3 regions of the Bradyrhizobium sp. LMG 9283 genome follow, and region 2 is predicted to be linked to each of the others. Evidence: predicted binding sites of a transcription regulator. Region 2 holds the regulator's gene; each other region holds the start of a gene.
What was found. Region 2 encodes LexA, which represses DNA repair genes until DNA is damaged. Its sites were predicted from a motif close to TGTTCNNNNTGTGTTCNG; they were not measured.

Region 1 (4,004 bases), 110 kb from region 2:
CTCGTCCAGGATGTAGAGCGTGCGGCCGGTGGCGCGCTTGGACAGCTCCTTTGCCAGCTTGACGCGCTGGGCTTCGCCGCCTGACAGCGTGGTGGCCTGCTGGCCGACATGGATGTAGTCGAGGCCGACGCGGTGCAGGGTCTGGAAGGTCTCGCGCACACGCGGCACCGCCTTGAAGAACTCGGCGGCTTCCTCGACGGTCATGTCGAGCACGTCGGCGATGCTCTTGCCCTTGAACAGGACCTCCAGCGTCTCGCGGTTGTAGCGCTTGCCCTTGCAGACGTCGCAGGTGACGTAGACGTCGGGCAGGAAATGCATCTCGATCTTGATGACGCCGTCGCCCTGGCAGGCCTCGCAGCGGCCGCCCTTGACGTTGAAGGAGAAGCGGCCGGGCTCGTAGCCGCGCGCCTTGGCTTCCGGCAGACCGGCGAACCATTCGCGGATCGGTGTGAAGGCACCGGTGTAGGTCGCAGGATTCGAGCGCGGGGTGCGGCCGATCGGCGACTGGTCGATGTCGATGATCTTGTCGATGTGCTCGAGGCCCTCGATGCGATCGTGCGGCGCTGCGCCTTCGCTGGCGCCGTTCAGCTTGCGGGCGATGGCGCGGTAGAGCGTGTCGATCAGCAGCGTCGACTTGCCGCCGCCGGAGACGCCGGTGACGCAGGTGAACAGGCCGAGCGGAATCTCGGCCGTGACGTTCTTGAGGTTATTGCCGCGCGCGTTCACCACCTTGATGGTGCGGCGATGGTTCGGCGGGCGCCGCTCCGGCACCTCGACCTCGAGCTCGCCGGTCAGGTACTTGCCGGTGAGCGAATTCGGGTTGCGCATGATCTCGGCGGGCGTGCCTTCGGCAACGATGTTGCCGCCATGCATGCCGGCCCCCGGGCCGATGTCGAGCACGTGGTCGGCAAGCCGGATGGCGTCCTCGTCATGCTCGACCACGACCACGGTGTTGCCGAGGTCGCGCAGCCGCTTCAGCGTGTCGAGCAGGCGGGCATTGTCGCGCTGGTGCAGGCCGATCGAGGGCTCGTCCAGCACGTAGAGCACGCCCGTCAGGCCGGAGCCGATCTGCGAGGCCAGGCGGATGCGCTGGCTCTCGCCGCCGGACAGCGTGCCGGAGGAGCGGGACAGCGTGAGATAGTTGAGGCCAACGTCGAGCAGGAAGGTGAGGCGCTCGCGGATTTCTTTCAGGATGCGGCCGGCGATCTCGTTCTGCTGCTTGTTCAGCGCCTCGGGCACGCCCGCGAACCATTCGCCGGCCTTCTTGACCGACAGCTCCGAGATCTCGCCGATATGCTTGCCGCCGACCTTGACGCAGAGCGCCTCGGGCTTGAGCCGAAAGCCGTGGCACGCCTCGCAGGGGACGTCGTGGAAATATTTCGCCAGCTCCTCGCGCGCCCACTCGCTCTCGGTCTCGCGATAGCGGCGGTTGATGTTGGTGATGACACCCTCGAACGGCTTCTTGGTGTCGTAGGAACGCACGCCGTCCTCGTAGGAGAACTTGATCTCGTCCTCGCCGGAGCCGTAGAGGATCGCGTTCTGCGTTTTCTTCGGCAGGTCCTTCCACTTGGTGTCGAGCGTGAACTTGTAGTGCTTGCCGAGCGCGGTGAGCGTCTGCACGTAATAGGGCGATGACGATTTGGCCCAGGGCGCGATCGCGCCCTTGCGCAGCGTCAGATCCTTCTCGGGGATGACGAGATCCTCGTCGACATGCTGCTCGACGCCGAGGCCGCCGCAGGCGGGGCAGGCGCCATAGGGATTGTTGAAGGAGAACAGGCGCGGCTCGATCTCGGGGATGGTGAAGCCGGACACCGGACAGGCGAACTTTTCCGAGAACAGGATGCGCTCGGGGCCACTCTTGTCGTGGATCTTGGCGGTCTTCTTTTTCTCTTTCTCTTCGGCAGGCGCGGCCGCGGGCGCGTCGGCGAACTCGACGACGGCGAGGCCCTCGGCAAGCTTCAGCGCGGTCTCAAAACTCTCGGCGAGGCGCTGGCCGATGTCGGCGCGCACCACGATGCGGTCGACCACGACGTCGATGTCATGCGGGAATTTCTTGTCCAGGTTAGGGGCTTCCGCCAGCTCATAGAAGGTACCGTCGATCTTGACACGTTGAAAGCCCTTCTTGAGCCATTCGGCGAGCTCCTTTTTGTACTCGCCCTTGCGGCCGCGCACGACCGGCGCGAGCAGATAAAGGCGGGTGCCTTCGGGCAGTGCCAGCACGCGGTCGACCATCTGCGACACGGTCTGGCTTTCGATCGGCAGGCCCGTGGCCGGCGAATAGGGCACTCCGACGCGGGCCCAGAGCAGGCGCATATAGTCGTAGATCTCGGTCACCGTGCCGACGGTGGAGCGGGGATTCTTGGAGGTGGTCTTCTGCTCGATCGAGATCGCCGGCGACAGGCCGTCGATCTGATCGACGTCAGGCTTCTGCATCATCTCCAGGAACTGGCGGGCATAGGCCGACAGCGATTCGACGTAGCGGCGCTGGCCCTCGGCATAGATGGTGTCGAAGGCGAGCGAGGATTTGCCGGAGCCGGAGAGGCCGGTGAACACCACCAGCTTGTCGCGGGGAATCTCGACGTCGATGTTCTTGAGGTTGTGCTCGCGCGCGCCGCGGATCGTAATTGCGCGCAGGCTGGAGCCCGCGTTCTGTTGTTGGCGCTTCGCCCTGATCACTTCGTCCATCCCGCTGGTCCTCAAGGAATCCAAAGACGCGCGATCGCGCCAATGCAAAAGGCGCGCTTCGCCCGGAACCGGGATCGGCGCCGATGGGTATGGCAGCGAACGTAGGAAGAACGGCGGAGGATTTCCAGTAGGACTTGCGAATCGTCAACGGATTGTTGGCGCGCTGGCGGCATTTGGCAGCAGGAGCGGTGGTGGAACTGCACCTGAACAGCCCGCCGAAACAAAAAAGGCCGGCGCGAGGCCGGCCTTTCGTGACGATGCGACGTCGGTCGCGATCAGTACTTCGCGACGACCGGGCCGCCGAAGGTGTAGTTGAGGCGGACGGTGCCCATGTCGACGTCCTGCTTGATGCGGTCGGTCCGGTCATTGATGCCGAGCACCGTGAAATTGACGTTGCGGCCGCCCATGAACAGATGGTCGTATTCGATGGCAATCGACCAATTCGGCGCGAAGCCGAATTCCAGGCCGGTGCCGACGGCGCCGCCCCAGCGCGTTTCGGTTGCGCTATCGAGGACTACGCCGCCCAGAAGGCCGTCGTATTTGGCGTGCGTGACCGCGGCGCCGCCCTTCACGTACCAGAGCACGTTGTTCCAGGCGTAACCGACCTGGCCGGTGAAAAGGCCGATCGCATCGATTCTGGTCTGATTGACGACCGGCGCGAAGGCGAGGGGTCCACTCGCATTCGACCCCTTCAGATTAGCCCAGTCGCCCTGAGCTTCGAGGCCGAACACCCAATTGGCTGACTGCCAGCGATAGCCGACCTGACCACCGACGAGTCCGCCGGTCGCGTTGTGACAACCTTCGGACACGACCGGGATTGGCGCGCCGAGCACAGCATTGAGATCCCAGCAATTGCGGCTCGAGGCACCGCCGCCGTTGATGCCGAGGTAGAAGCCGCTCCAATTGTAGATCGCGACTGGCGCGACCGGAGCTTTGGTGTAGGGGCGGGCCGCCAAATCGGCCGCCGAGGCCGGTGCCAACGCGCTGAGTGCGAACAAACTGGCCGAAGCCAGCAAAAGCTTCTTCATTTCCATTCCCCAGTTCCGTCATTCCGGCCTTCCGGAGAACGGAAGAGCAGCGGACTCTATGACCCAAGTAATGTCATTACTTTACACCATAGAAGCCAAAGGTTGTGTCACCCGGAAGCCACACGTCGGCGAAAACGCTGGTGGCGGGCTGCGTATTGCTACGCGCGTGAAAACAACAAAAAGGCCGGCGCGAGGCCGGCCGTTCGTAACGCGGATAGCGTCGGAGACGAAGCTTAGTACTTCGCGACGACCGGGCCGCCGAAGTGATAGTTCACGCCGACCTGCACGGTG
Region 2 (4,004 bases):
CGCGGCTCCCTTCGGGCTCGACGGCGTGTTCTGGTGGCTGATGGGGATCGGTATTGACTGGATGGTCGCGGTCTCGCGCTGGGTGGCGGCTCTGCCGGGCGCGGTTGGCCGCATTCCGGCGTTCGGGATCGCGCCGGTGGTCGCGGCCAGCCTCGGGATCATCGTGATGGGCCTGCTGCGCACGCCCTTGCGCTGGTCCGGTGCCCTGATGCTGCTTGCAGCGATCCTCTGGGGGCTGTCGGTGCGGCAGCCCGATATCCTGATTGCCGGGGATGGCGCGAGCGTCGCGGTCCGGGGCGGGGATGGGCGTTTGCATGTGATCCGGGCAAGCAAGGATGGCTTTCTGCTGAGGGAGTGGTTAGCTGCCGATGCCGATCCGCGCGATGCCGCCAACGCCTCGTTGGCGAGCGGTGTGTCATGTGACGAGTCCGGCTGCGTGGCGCCGCTTGCGGACGGAGGGCTGGTCGCGCTTTCTCTGCGCATCGACGCGTTGGCTGATGATTGCAGCCGTGCCGCGTTGGTGGTGACGGCGCGGCCCGCGCCGCCCGATTGCGCGGCGATGGTGGTCGATCGGCCGCGTCTTGCCAGTCAGGGCGCGCTGGCTCTGATGCAAAACGGAGAGGGCTTCTCGGTGCAGGCGGTGAGGGCGAGAGGCGCAAACCGCCCCTGGCTGCCCGCCGGCGCCGGCGAGGGGGATTTCGATAGCAGCCTTGCGCCGAAAACGGCCGCGCCTCGCAACCGGGACGCAACGCCATCGGAGGCCGACTTGCAGGCTGACGATTGAGGATAGATGCGCGGGGTGCCGGTCCGACGGGATTCCGCAGGACGCAAACCATACCATCTCGCCGGCCTCGGCCGGCGATGGCATTTCAAATCCTGGCCCTCGACCCACCGGCCGGGGGCGACGACCTCAGCCGATCGGCAGGCGCGTGATCGTGGACCGCGTCTCGGCGACGATCTGCGGCTTGTGCTCGCGCTCGCCAACCGGCTGGGTCACCGGCAACTGCAGCACGGTCGCGCGCTGGCCTTCGACGAGCTGTGTCACCAGCACGTATTTGCCGTCGGGAAATTCGATCGCGTCATGATGGCGATCGGGAATGTGCGGGTCGATCTTGCCGAACTTTCCGACGCGGGAGTTGACGGTGCGCGTCCAGATCCAGCGGTTGTCGTAACGGACGTTGTCGGCGAAAGCGAGCTCCGTTCCCGGCAGCAGGCAGACCGCGACCGAGAGATCGGCTTCGGAGGCGAAGCCGCGTGTCGAGGTACCGCGGAAGGTTGTCGTGACGATCGTCTCGCCGACTTCGGCAGGGCGCGTCGCGACGGCATGCAGGCTGTAGTCACACATCGGGTGCTCCTCATGCGAAGATAGCGAACCCGCACCTCTTTTGTTTTCGAGGCGCAGGCCTCTATCGGGGTGAAGCATACAACGTTCTGCTCGGTTGTAGGCAAATCTGCGGCTGGGGTCCGCAAGCCACGATCACATTATCTTTCCCGGATTCGATAGGAACAAAGCCGACGCCTGTGCATTCGGAAGACGCCATGTCAGCGCCCCGCGGGTGCCGACCAGCTTGAATATTGCCAGCTCGATTGCGGAGGCTGTGCGATTGCATTCCGCGCGTTGCGGATATGCTCGCGAGCCGCCGATTGCCTGCGCATACGGCGATGCGATGGTGTGGCAACGGCTTGCGATGCCGATGCTGCGGCCAGCGCCGCAATGATTGTCCATGCAACGATCTGGCGCATGGCGTCTCCTCAAGCTCTCAGGCCGCGAAGCGATGTCGCTTCGCGCGGCGTCTCGAGGATGTCGCGCCGGAGGGGGGCTGGATAATCCGGAAAGACTATCCAGCCGGAGCGGAAATGCTCCGCTCCAACAGGTGTCGAACGACCGCAGGACCGCTTAGTATTTCCGGTAAAGCCCGATCAGCTTGCCCTGAATCTTCACGCGGTTCGGCGGAAGGATGCGGACCTCGTAGGCGGCATTGGCGGGCTCGAGCGCGATCGAGGCGCCGCGACGGCGGAAGCGCTTGAGCGTGGCCTCCTCGTCATCGATCAGCGCCACCACGATGTCGCCGGTGTCGGCGCTCTCGTTGCGCTGGATCAGCGCCATGTCGCCATCGAGGATGCCGGCCTCGACCATCGAATCGCCGCGCACTTCGAGTGCGTAGTGCTCGCCCGAGCCGAGCATGTCGGGCGGTACGCTGATGGTGTGGCTGCGGGTCTGCAGCGCCTCGATCGGCGTGCCGGCCGCGATGCGGCCCATCACCGGCACCGCGACGGGACGCTCGCCCTCGTCAACAGGCGGGCTGGAGCTCGCGCGCACCTTGCCGAGATTGCCCTCGATGACGCTCGGCGTGAAGCCGCGGCGATTGCCGGCAGCGGCCTGGAGTTCGGGCAGCTTGATCACCTCGATGGCCCGGGCGCGGTTGGGCAGGCGGCGGATGAAGCCGCGCTCCTCGAGCGCAGTGATCAGGCGATGAATGCCTGACTTCGAGCGCAGGTCGAGCGCATCCTTCATCTCGTCGAAGGACGGCGGCACGCCGCTTTCCTTCAGACGTTCGCTGATGAACCGCAGAAGCTCGTATTGTTTGCGCGTCAACATCTCGACCAAAGTCCCCCGGTTGATGTCGTTCGATTCCGAGACGATGAATTCAGCGATAAGCCGCTACATCCTCGAAACAAATCATGAACGGACACTATATGTTCGATATGTGTTCCGCAACTGCTTAATTTACCGTGAACGGGGCAAAACTCGCGGAATGCGTGTGCAATGCAGCTCAGGCGGGGAGCCGCAGCACCTCGCAAGGCGTGCCGGCCTCGGCCTTCGGCGCGAACGGCGCGCGCACGAGAAGTACCTGTGCCGCAGCGAGATTCGCAAGCAGAGAGGAGTCCTGATGGCTGACGGGAAGGGCGACGAGCGTGCCGTCGCCGCGCAGCTCCAGGCGCGCACGCAGATAATCCTCGCGCTGGTCGTTGGCCCCGAGATCGCGGCCCAGCACGGCGCGCTCGCGGTGATGATGAATCACCGAGCGGCCTGACAGGGCGCGAATCAGCGGCACCATGAACAGGAAGGCGCATACGTATGATGACACCGGATTGCCGGGCAGGCCGATTACGCGCATGGCGCCGAGCCGTCCGTGCATCATCGGCTTGCCGGGCCGGATAGCGATCTTCCAGAACGCCATCGAGATGCCTTCGCCCTTCAGCGCCTGCTGAACCAGATCGTGGTCGCCGACCGACGCGCCACCGGTCGTGATCAGGATGTCGGCGCCGCTCTCGCGGGCGCGGCGGATGCCGGCGGAAGTGGCCTGCAGCGTATCGGCGGCAACGCCGAGGTCGATGGTCTCGGCGCCCTCACTGCGGGCGAGCGCGTGCAGGGCGTAGCCATTGGAATAGACGATCTGGCCGTATCCGGGCGTGGCGCCCGGCATCACCAGCTCGTCGCCGGTGGCGAGGATCGCGACCTTCGGACGGCGGCAAACGGCAAGCTGCGGGTGGTTCATCGCAGCGGCGAGCGCGAGATCGCGCTCGGTGAGACGGGTTCCCTTGCGCAGCAGCACGTCGCCCTCGCGGAAGTCGACGCCGGCAGGGCGGATGTGCCGTCCGGGAATCGCGGCTTCCTTGATCGTGATGTGCTTGCCGTCGGCGACCGTGTCCTCCTGGATCACGACCGCATCGGCGCCATCGGGAACGACGCCGCCGGTGAAGATCCGAACGGCTTCGCCGGCGCCGACCGTTCCCGCGAACGGACGGCCCGCTGCGACCTCACCGGTCACCGTCAGCCTGGAATCGATCGTGGCCGCATCGGCGGCGCGCACGGCATAGCCGTCCATCGCCGACATGGCTTCGGGCGGCTGCGTGCGCCGCGCCGCGATGTTGTGCGCGAGCACGCGATGGTAGGCCTGATCGAGGGCGACCGTCTCCTCGGCCAGTGGCTCTGTGCCGGCGAGCACGGCGGCAAGCGCGTCGGATACCGGCATCAGGGCCACGGCGAACTCCCGCAACAA
Region 3 (4,004 bases), 1.7 Mb from region 2:
CGCATGCAGCGCACGCCGCCAGGTGAATTGGTGTGGCGGACCATCAGGCACGGTCGCGAACGGCACCTTGATCGGCTCCGGCTTGTCGAACAGCCTTAAGGGACGCAGCGGCGGCTCGCTCTCGGTGCGCGCCGGCCATTCGGCTTGCATGGCAGAAGTGAGATGATGCTGCGCCGATGCAACCAGCACCGCGCTTTCGGGGATATGGGTGTCCTGCGGCAGGTGCACGACGACACGCTTGCCGCCGATGCGCGCGGCGATGCGGTCGATCAGCGCAGCAAGCTCGTCATTGTCGTGAACATGAGCGTCGAGATCGCGCTGCTCCTGCACCACGATCTCGGTGCGGCTCGCCGACAGCCGCACCATGTCGAAGCCGAAACCGGGATCGAGGGGATCGGCGAGCGCATCGAGGCGCTCGCGGAACAGGCGGTCGATCACGGCGCTTCGCGTCACCGGACGTCCGGTCTCGACGGTGATCGCGCGCACCACGCCGTCGGTGCGGAAGAAGGTGGCCTCCAGCCGCCGCGCGCCCTTGCCCTGCTTCTCCATGGACACAATCAACGTGTCGGCAAGCCGCGACAGCGTCATCGCAATCATCGTGTCGGTCGCGATCGGCTCGGCAAAGCGCTTCTCGACGATGTAATCGGGCAGCGGTTTGCGTGGATTGATCGGCGCATCGCCCTGCCCGAGCGCATGCGCGAGTAGCGTGGAGAACCGCGCACCGAACCGCGCCGTGATCTCGTTCGGCGTACGCGAAGCGACATCGCCGATGGTCTTCAGGCCGGCGCGGCGCAGGCCGGTGGTGATGGCCTCGTCCGCGCCGAGCGCGGACACCGGCAGCCCGCTGATCGCCTCTGCCTCTCCGCCATCTGCAACGATGGTGCCGGATACCTGCCGCGTCAGCGTGCGCGCGCAGACCGAGGTGCCGGCAATCGCTGCACTGACGGCAAAGCCTTGCCGGTCGAGCGCGCGGACCAGCGTCTTCAGCAGCGCCACTTCGCCGCCGAACAGATGCGCACAGCCGGTGATATCGAGGAACAGCCCGTGCGGCGCATCGAGTGCTACCAGCGGCGTGAAGCGGTCGCACCAGTCGGCGATATCGCTGAGCGTCTTCGCATCAGCGACGGTATCGGCATCGAACACTTTCAGATCCGGACACATCGCCCGCGCATTCGCGAGCGGCTGGCCGATATGCAGACCCAGACGAGACGCCGCATCGTCCAGCGCATGGATCACCAGCGCGTTGTTGTCCTTGATGACGACGACGCTTGGCTCGTCTTTTTGTTTTGACGCGTTTTCTTCACGCGAACCGGTACCCACTTCGCTAAACGCTTTGGCCTTATGCAGTCCGGCGCTGCCAAGAAACCGCTGGATCCGGTCGATGGGCAGGCGCGGCAGCCACAGGCTGAGAATACGTCGACGGTTCACTGAACTGGCACTCATCACAATTCCATTCCATGATCCACCGGCCGCAGGGGCCATGACGATTGCGCAAGAGCTCGGCATCGAAGCGCGGCGCGCCCCAGACACTCCAGGCTGCACCCGGCGGCGAATGCGCCGCGCGCAGCATCCATCGCGTCTCCGCGGTCGAAGGCAGCGGCTGCGCGGCCATGCGCAACAAGAGGCCGGTAACGCCCGAGCCTTGCGCAGCCAGCGTCAGCTTGCGGCTCGCCACGAGATCGAACTGCCTGATCTCGCCCCAGAGCTCGAGCACGACGGCCCCTAGCGCATCGCAGGCAAGCGCATCGGCCGAAGTGCGCAGCGCGCTCTCGACATCGGCAGCGCGCACCATCACCACGCGGCGCGGGTCGAGCCCGAGCTCGGCGAGGCCGCTCATCGACAGCGCGCCGGTTTCGATTTCCGAAAAATCCTGCCGCACCCACAACAGCGGCCGACGTGCGCAGACGCGCCCAGCAAGCCCCATGACGAAGCCGGTGGCGGCCGCGCCCTGGCGCCCCTCACAAAACACCTCGTGGATTGCCGCGCACGCGAGCCCGCCCTTCAGCGCAGCGTCGGCCTCGCTATGGCCGAGCGCGACGCGCTCATGCTGATGCGCGACCTCCGCGGTCTCGATGCGCTCGATCTGGCCGCGCAAGATCGCAAGCGCGCTTCCACGTGCGCCGCTCATGCTCGCCGCTCCTTCAGAGATTGATGCCGTGGTCCTCAAAAGAAGAACCAACGGCTGGCTCATTTGTTCATGATATGTTCTAATATAAAGCTAACGGCGGCCAGAGAGTCAATCGAATTGCGCGCTCAGGGATTCATAAGCCGAATCAAAGGGATTCCAGGATGGACGTACAACGCAAGCTGGCGATTCTGGCGGATGCCGCCAAATACGACGCGTCCTGCGCCTCCAGCGGCACGGAGAAGCGGGATTCCAGCGACGGCAAGGGCATGGGCTCGACCGCGCCAAGCATGGGCATCTGCCATTCCTATGCGCCGGACGGACGCTGCATCTCGTTGCTCAAGGTGCTGCTGACCAACGCCTGCAATTACGATTGTCTCTATTGCGTCAACCGCGCCTCCTCCAACGTGCCGCGCGCCCGCTTCACCATCGAGGAGGTGGTCAAGCTCACGCTCGACTTCTACCGGCGCAATTACATCGAGGGCCTGTTTCTCTCCTCCGGCATCATCCGCAGCCCCGACTACACGATGGAGCAAGTGGTGAGTGTCGCGCGAAAACTGCGCGAGGAGCATCACTTCCGCGGCTACATTCACCTGAAGACCATTCCCGAAGCCGACGACGCGCTGATCGCGGAGGCCGGCAAATATGCCGATCGCCTCTCCATCAACATCGAGATGCCTGAGGAAACGAGCCTGCAGCAATTCGCGCCGGAGAAGGACGTCCGCGCGATCCGCCGCACCATGGGCCGGCTGCGGCTGAAGCTCGACGAGGCCGAGGACAGCCGCAGCACAAAAACGAAGGCAAAGCCGCAGCGCTTCGCGCCGGCCGGCCAGAGCACGCAGATGATCGTCGGCGCAGATAGCGCCTCCGATCACACCATTCTTCACACCAGTGCCAATCTCTACGGCGCCTACCGGCTGCGGCGCGTCTACTACTCCGCCTTCAGCCCGATCCCCGATGCGAGCCGCGCCCTGCCCCTTCGCGCGCCGCCCTTGCTGCGCGAGCACCGGCTCTACCAGGCCGACTGGCTGATGCGGTTCTACGGCTTCGACGTCGGCGAGATCGTCGAAGACAGCGCGATGCTGCCGCTCGACATCGATCCCAAGCTCGCCTGGGCGCTGCGCCATCGCGACCGCTTCCCCCTCGACGTCAACCGCGCCAGCCGCGAGGAGCTGCTGCGCGTGCCAGGCTTCGGCACCAAGGCGGTCGAACGCATCATCGCAACGCGGCGCACCACCACGATCCGCCTCGCCGATCTTGCGCGGCTGCACGTGCCGCGCAACAAGGCGCTGCCGTTCATCGTCCTCAGCGATCACCGCCCCTCACCGCATCTTCTCGATGCTGCCGGGCTGATCGAACGTTTCAAGCCGAAAACAACGCAACTGGGATTTGGCTTCTGATGCAGTACATCACCCTCGACACCGAAACCGATTTCGACGGCTGGCGCAAAGCCGCGCGTACGCTCGTACTACATCATGTGGAGCCGCGCGATATCACCTGGGCCGTGCGAGGCGGCGAAGCAGACTTATTCGCGCCACCCGCGCCGTCTCCGATCCTCGAGGTGAACGACGGCAGCTTCAACGTATCAGCAAAATTCGTCGAGCTCGCCAAGGCCGCAATCCTGCACCGCGATCCCCAACGCTTTGCCATCCTTTATCGCCTGCTGTTCCGGCTGAAGGACAACCACGACCTCATCGAAGTCGCAACCGACCCTGATGTCGCGCAGATCACGGCCATGGCAAGAGCGGTCTATCGCGACGAGCACAAGATGCACGCCTTCGTCCGCTTCCGCGAGATCGGCCGGGAACGCCAGGCGCATTACGTCGCATGGTTCGAGCCGGAGCATCACATCGTCGAGCTCGCGGCGCCGTTCTTCGCC

Region 1: uvrA (excinuclease ABC subunit UvrA) is a predicted target of LexA. The motif match lies at 2,781-2,798, and genes of this name have one in related genera.
Region 3: P6U29_RS28305 (ImuA family protein) is a predicted target of LexA. The motif match lies at 2,193-2,210, and genes of this name have one in related genera.

The regions. Positions count from the first base shown of each region.
Region 1 covers NZ_CP120691.1:4,422,608-4,426,611, forward strand. Annotated here, with positions in the region: gene uvrA (excinuclease ABC subunit UvrA) at 1-2,685, opposite strand, end outside; gene P6U29_RS20905 (outer membrane protein) at 2,961-3,713, opposite strand; gene P6U29_RS20910 (outer membrane protein) at 3,947-4,004, opposite strand, start outside.
Region 2 covers NZ_CP120691.1:4,314,508-4,318,511, forward strand. Annotated here, with positions in the region: gene P6U29_RS20365 (ComEC/Rec2 family competence protein) at 1-784, shown strand, start outside; gene P6U29_RS20370 (hypothetical protein) at 911-1,345, opposite strand; gene lexA (transcriptional repressor LexA) at 1,898-2,599, opposite strand; gene glp (gephyrin-like molybdotransferase Glp) at 2,775-3,986, opposite strand.
Region 3 covers NZ_CP120691.1:5,981,405-5,985,408, forward strand. Annotated here, with positions in the region: gene P6U29_RS28300 (Y-family DNA polymerase) at 1-1,443, opposite strand, end outside; gene P6U29_RS28305 (ImuA family protein) at 1,340-2,128, opposite strand; gene P6U29_RS28310 (putative DNA modification/repair radical SAM protein) at 2,290-3,525, shown strand; gene P6U29_RS28315 (UdgX family uracil-DNA binding protein) at 3,525-4,004, shown strand, end outside.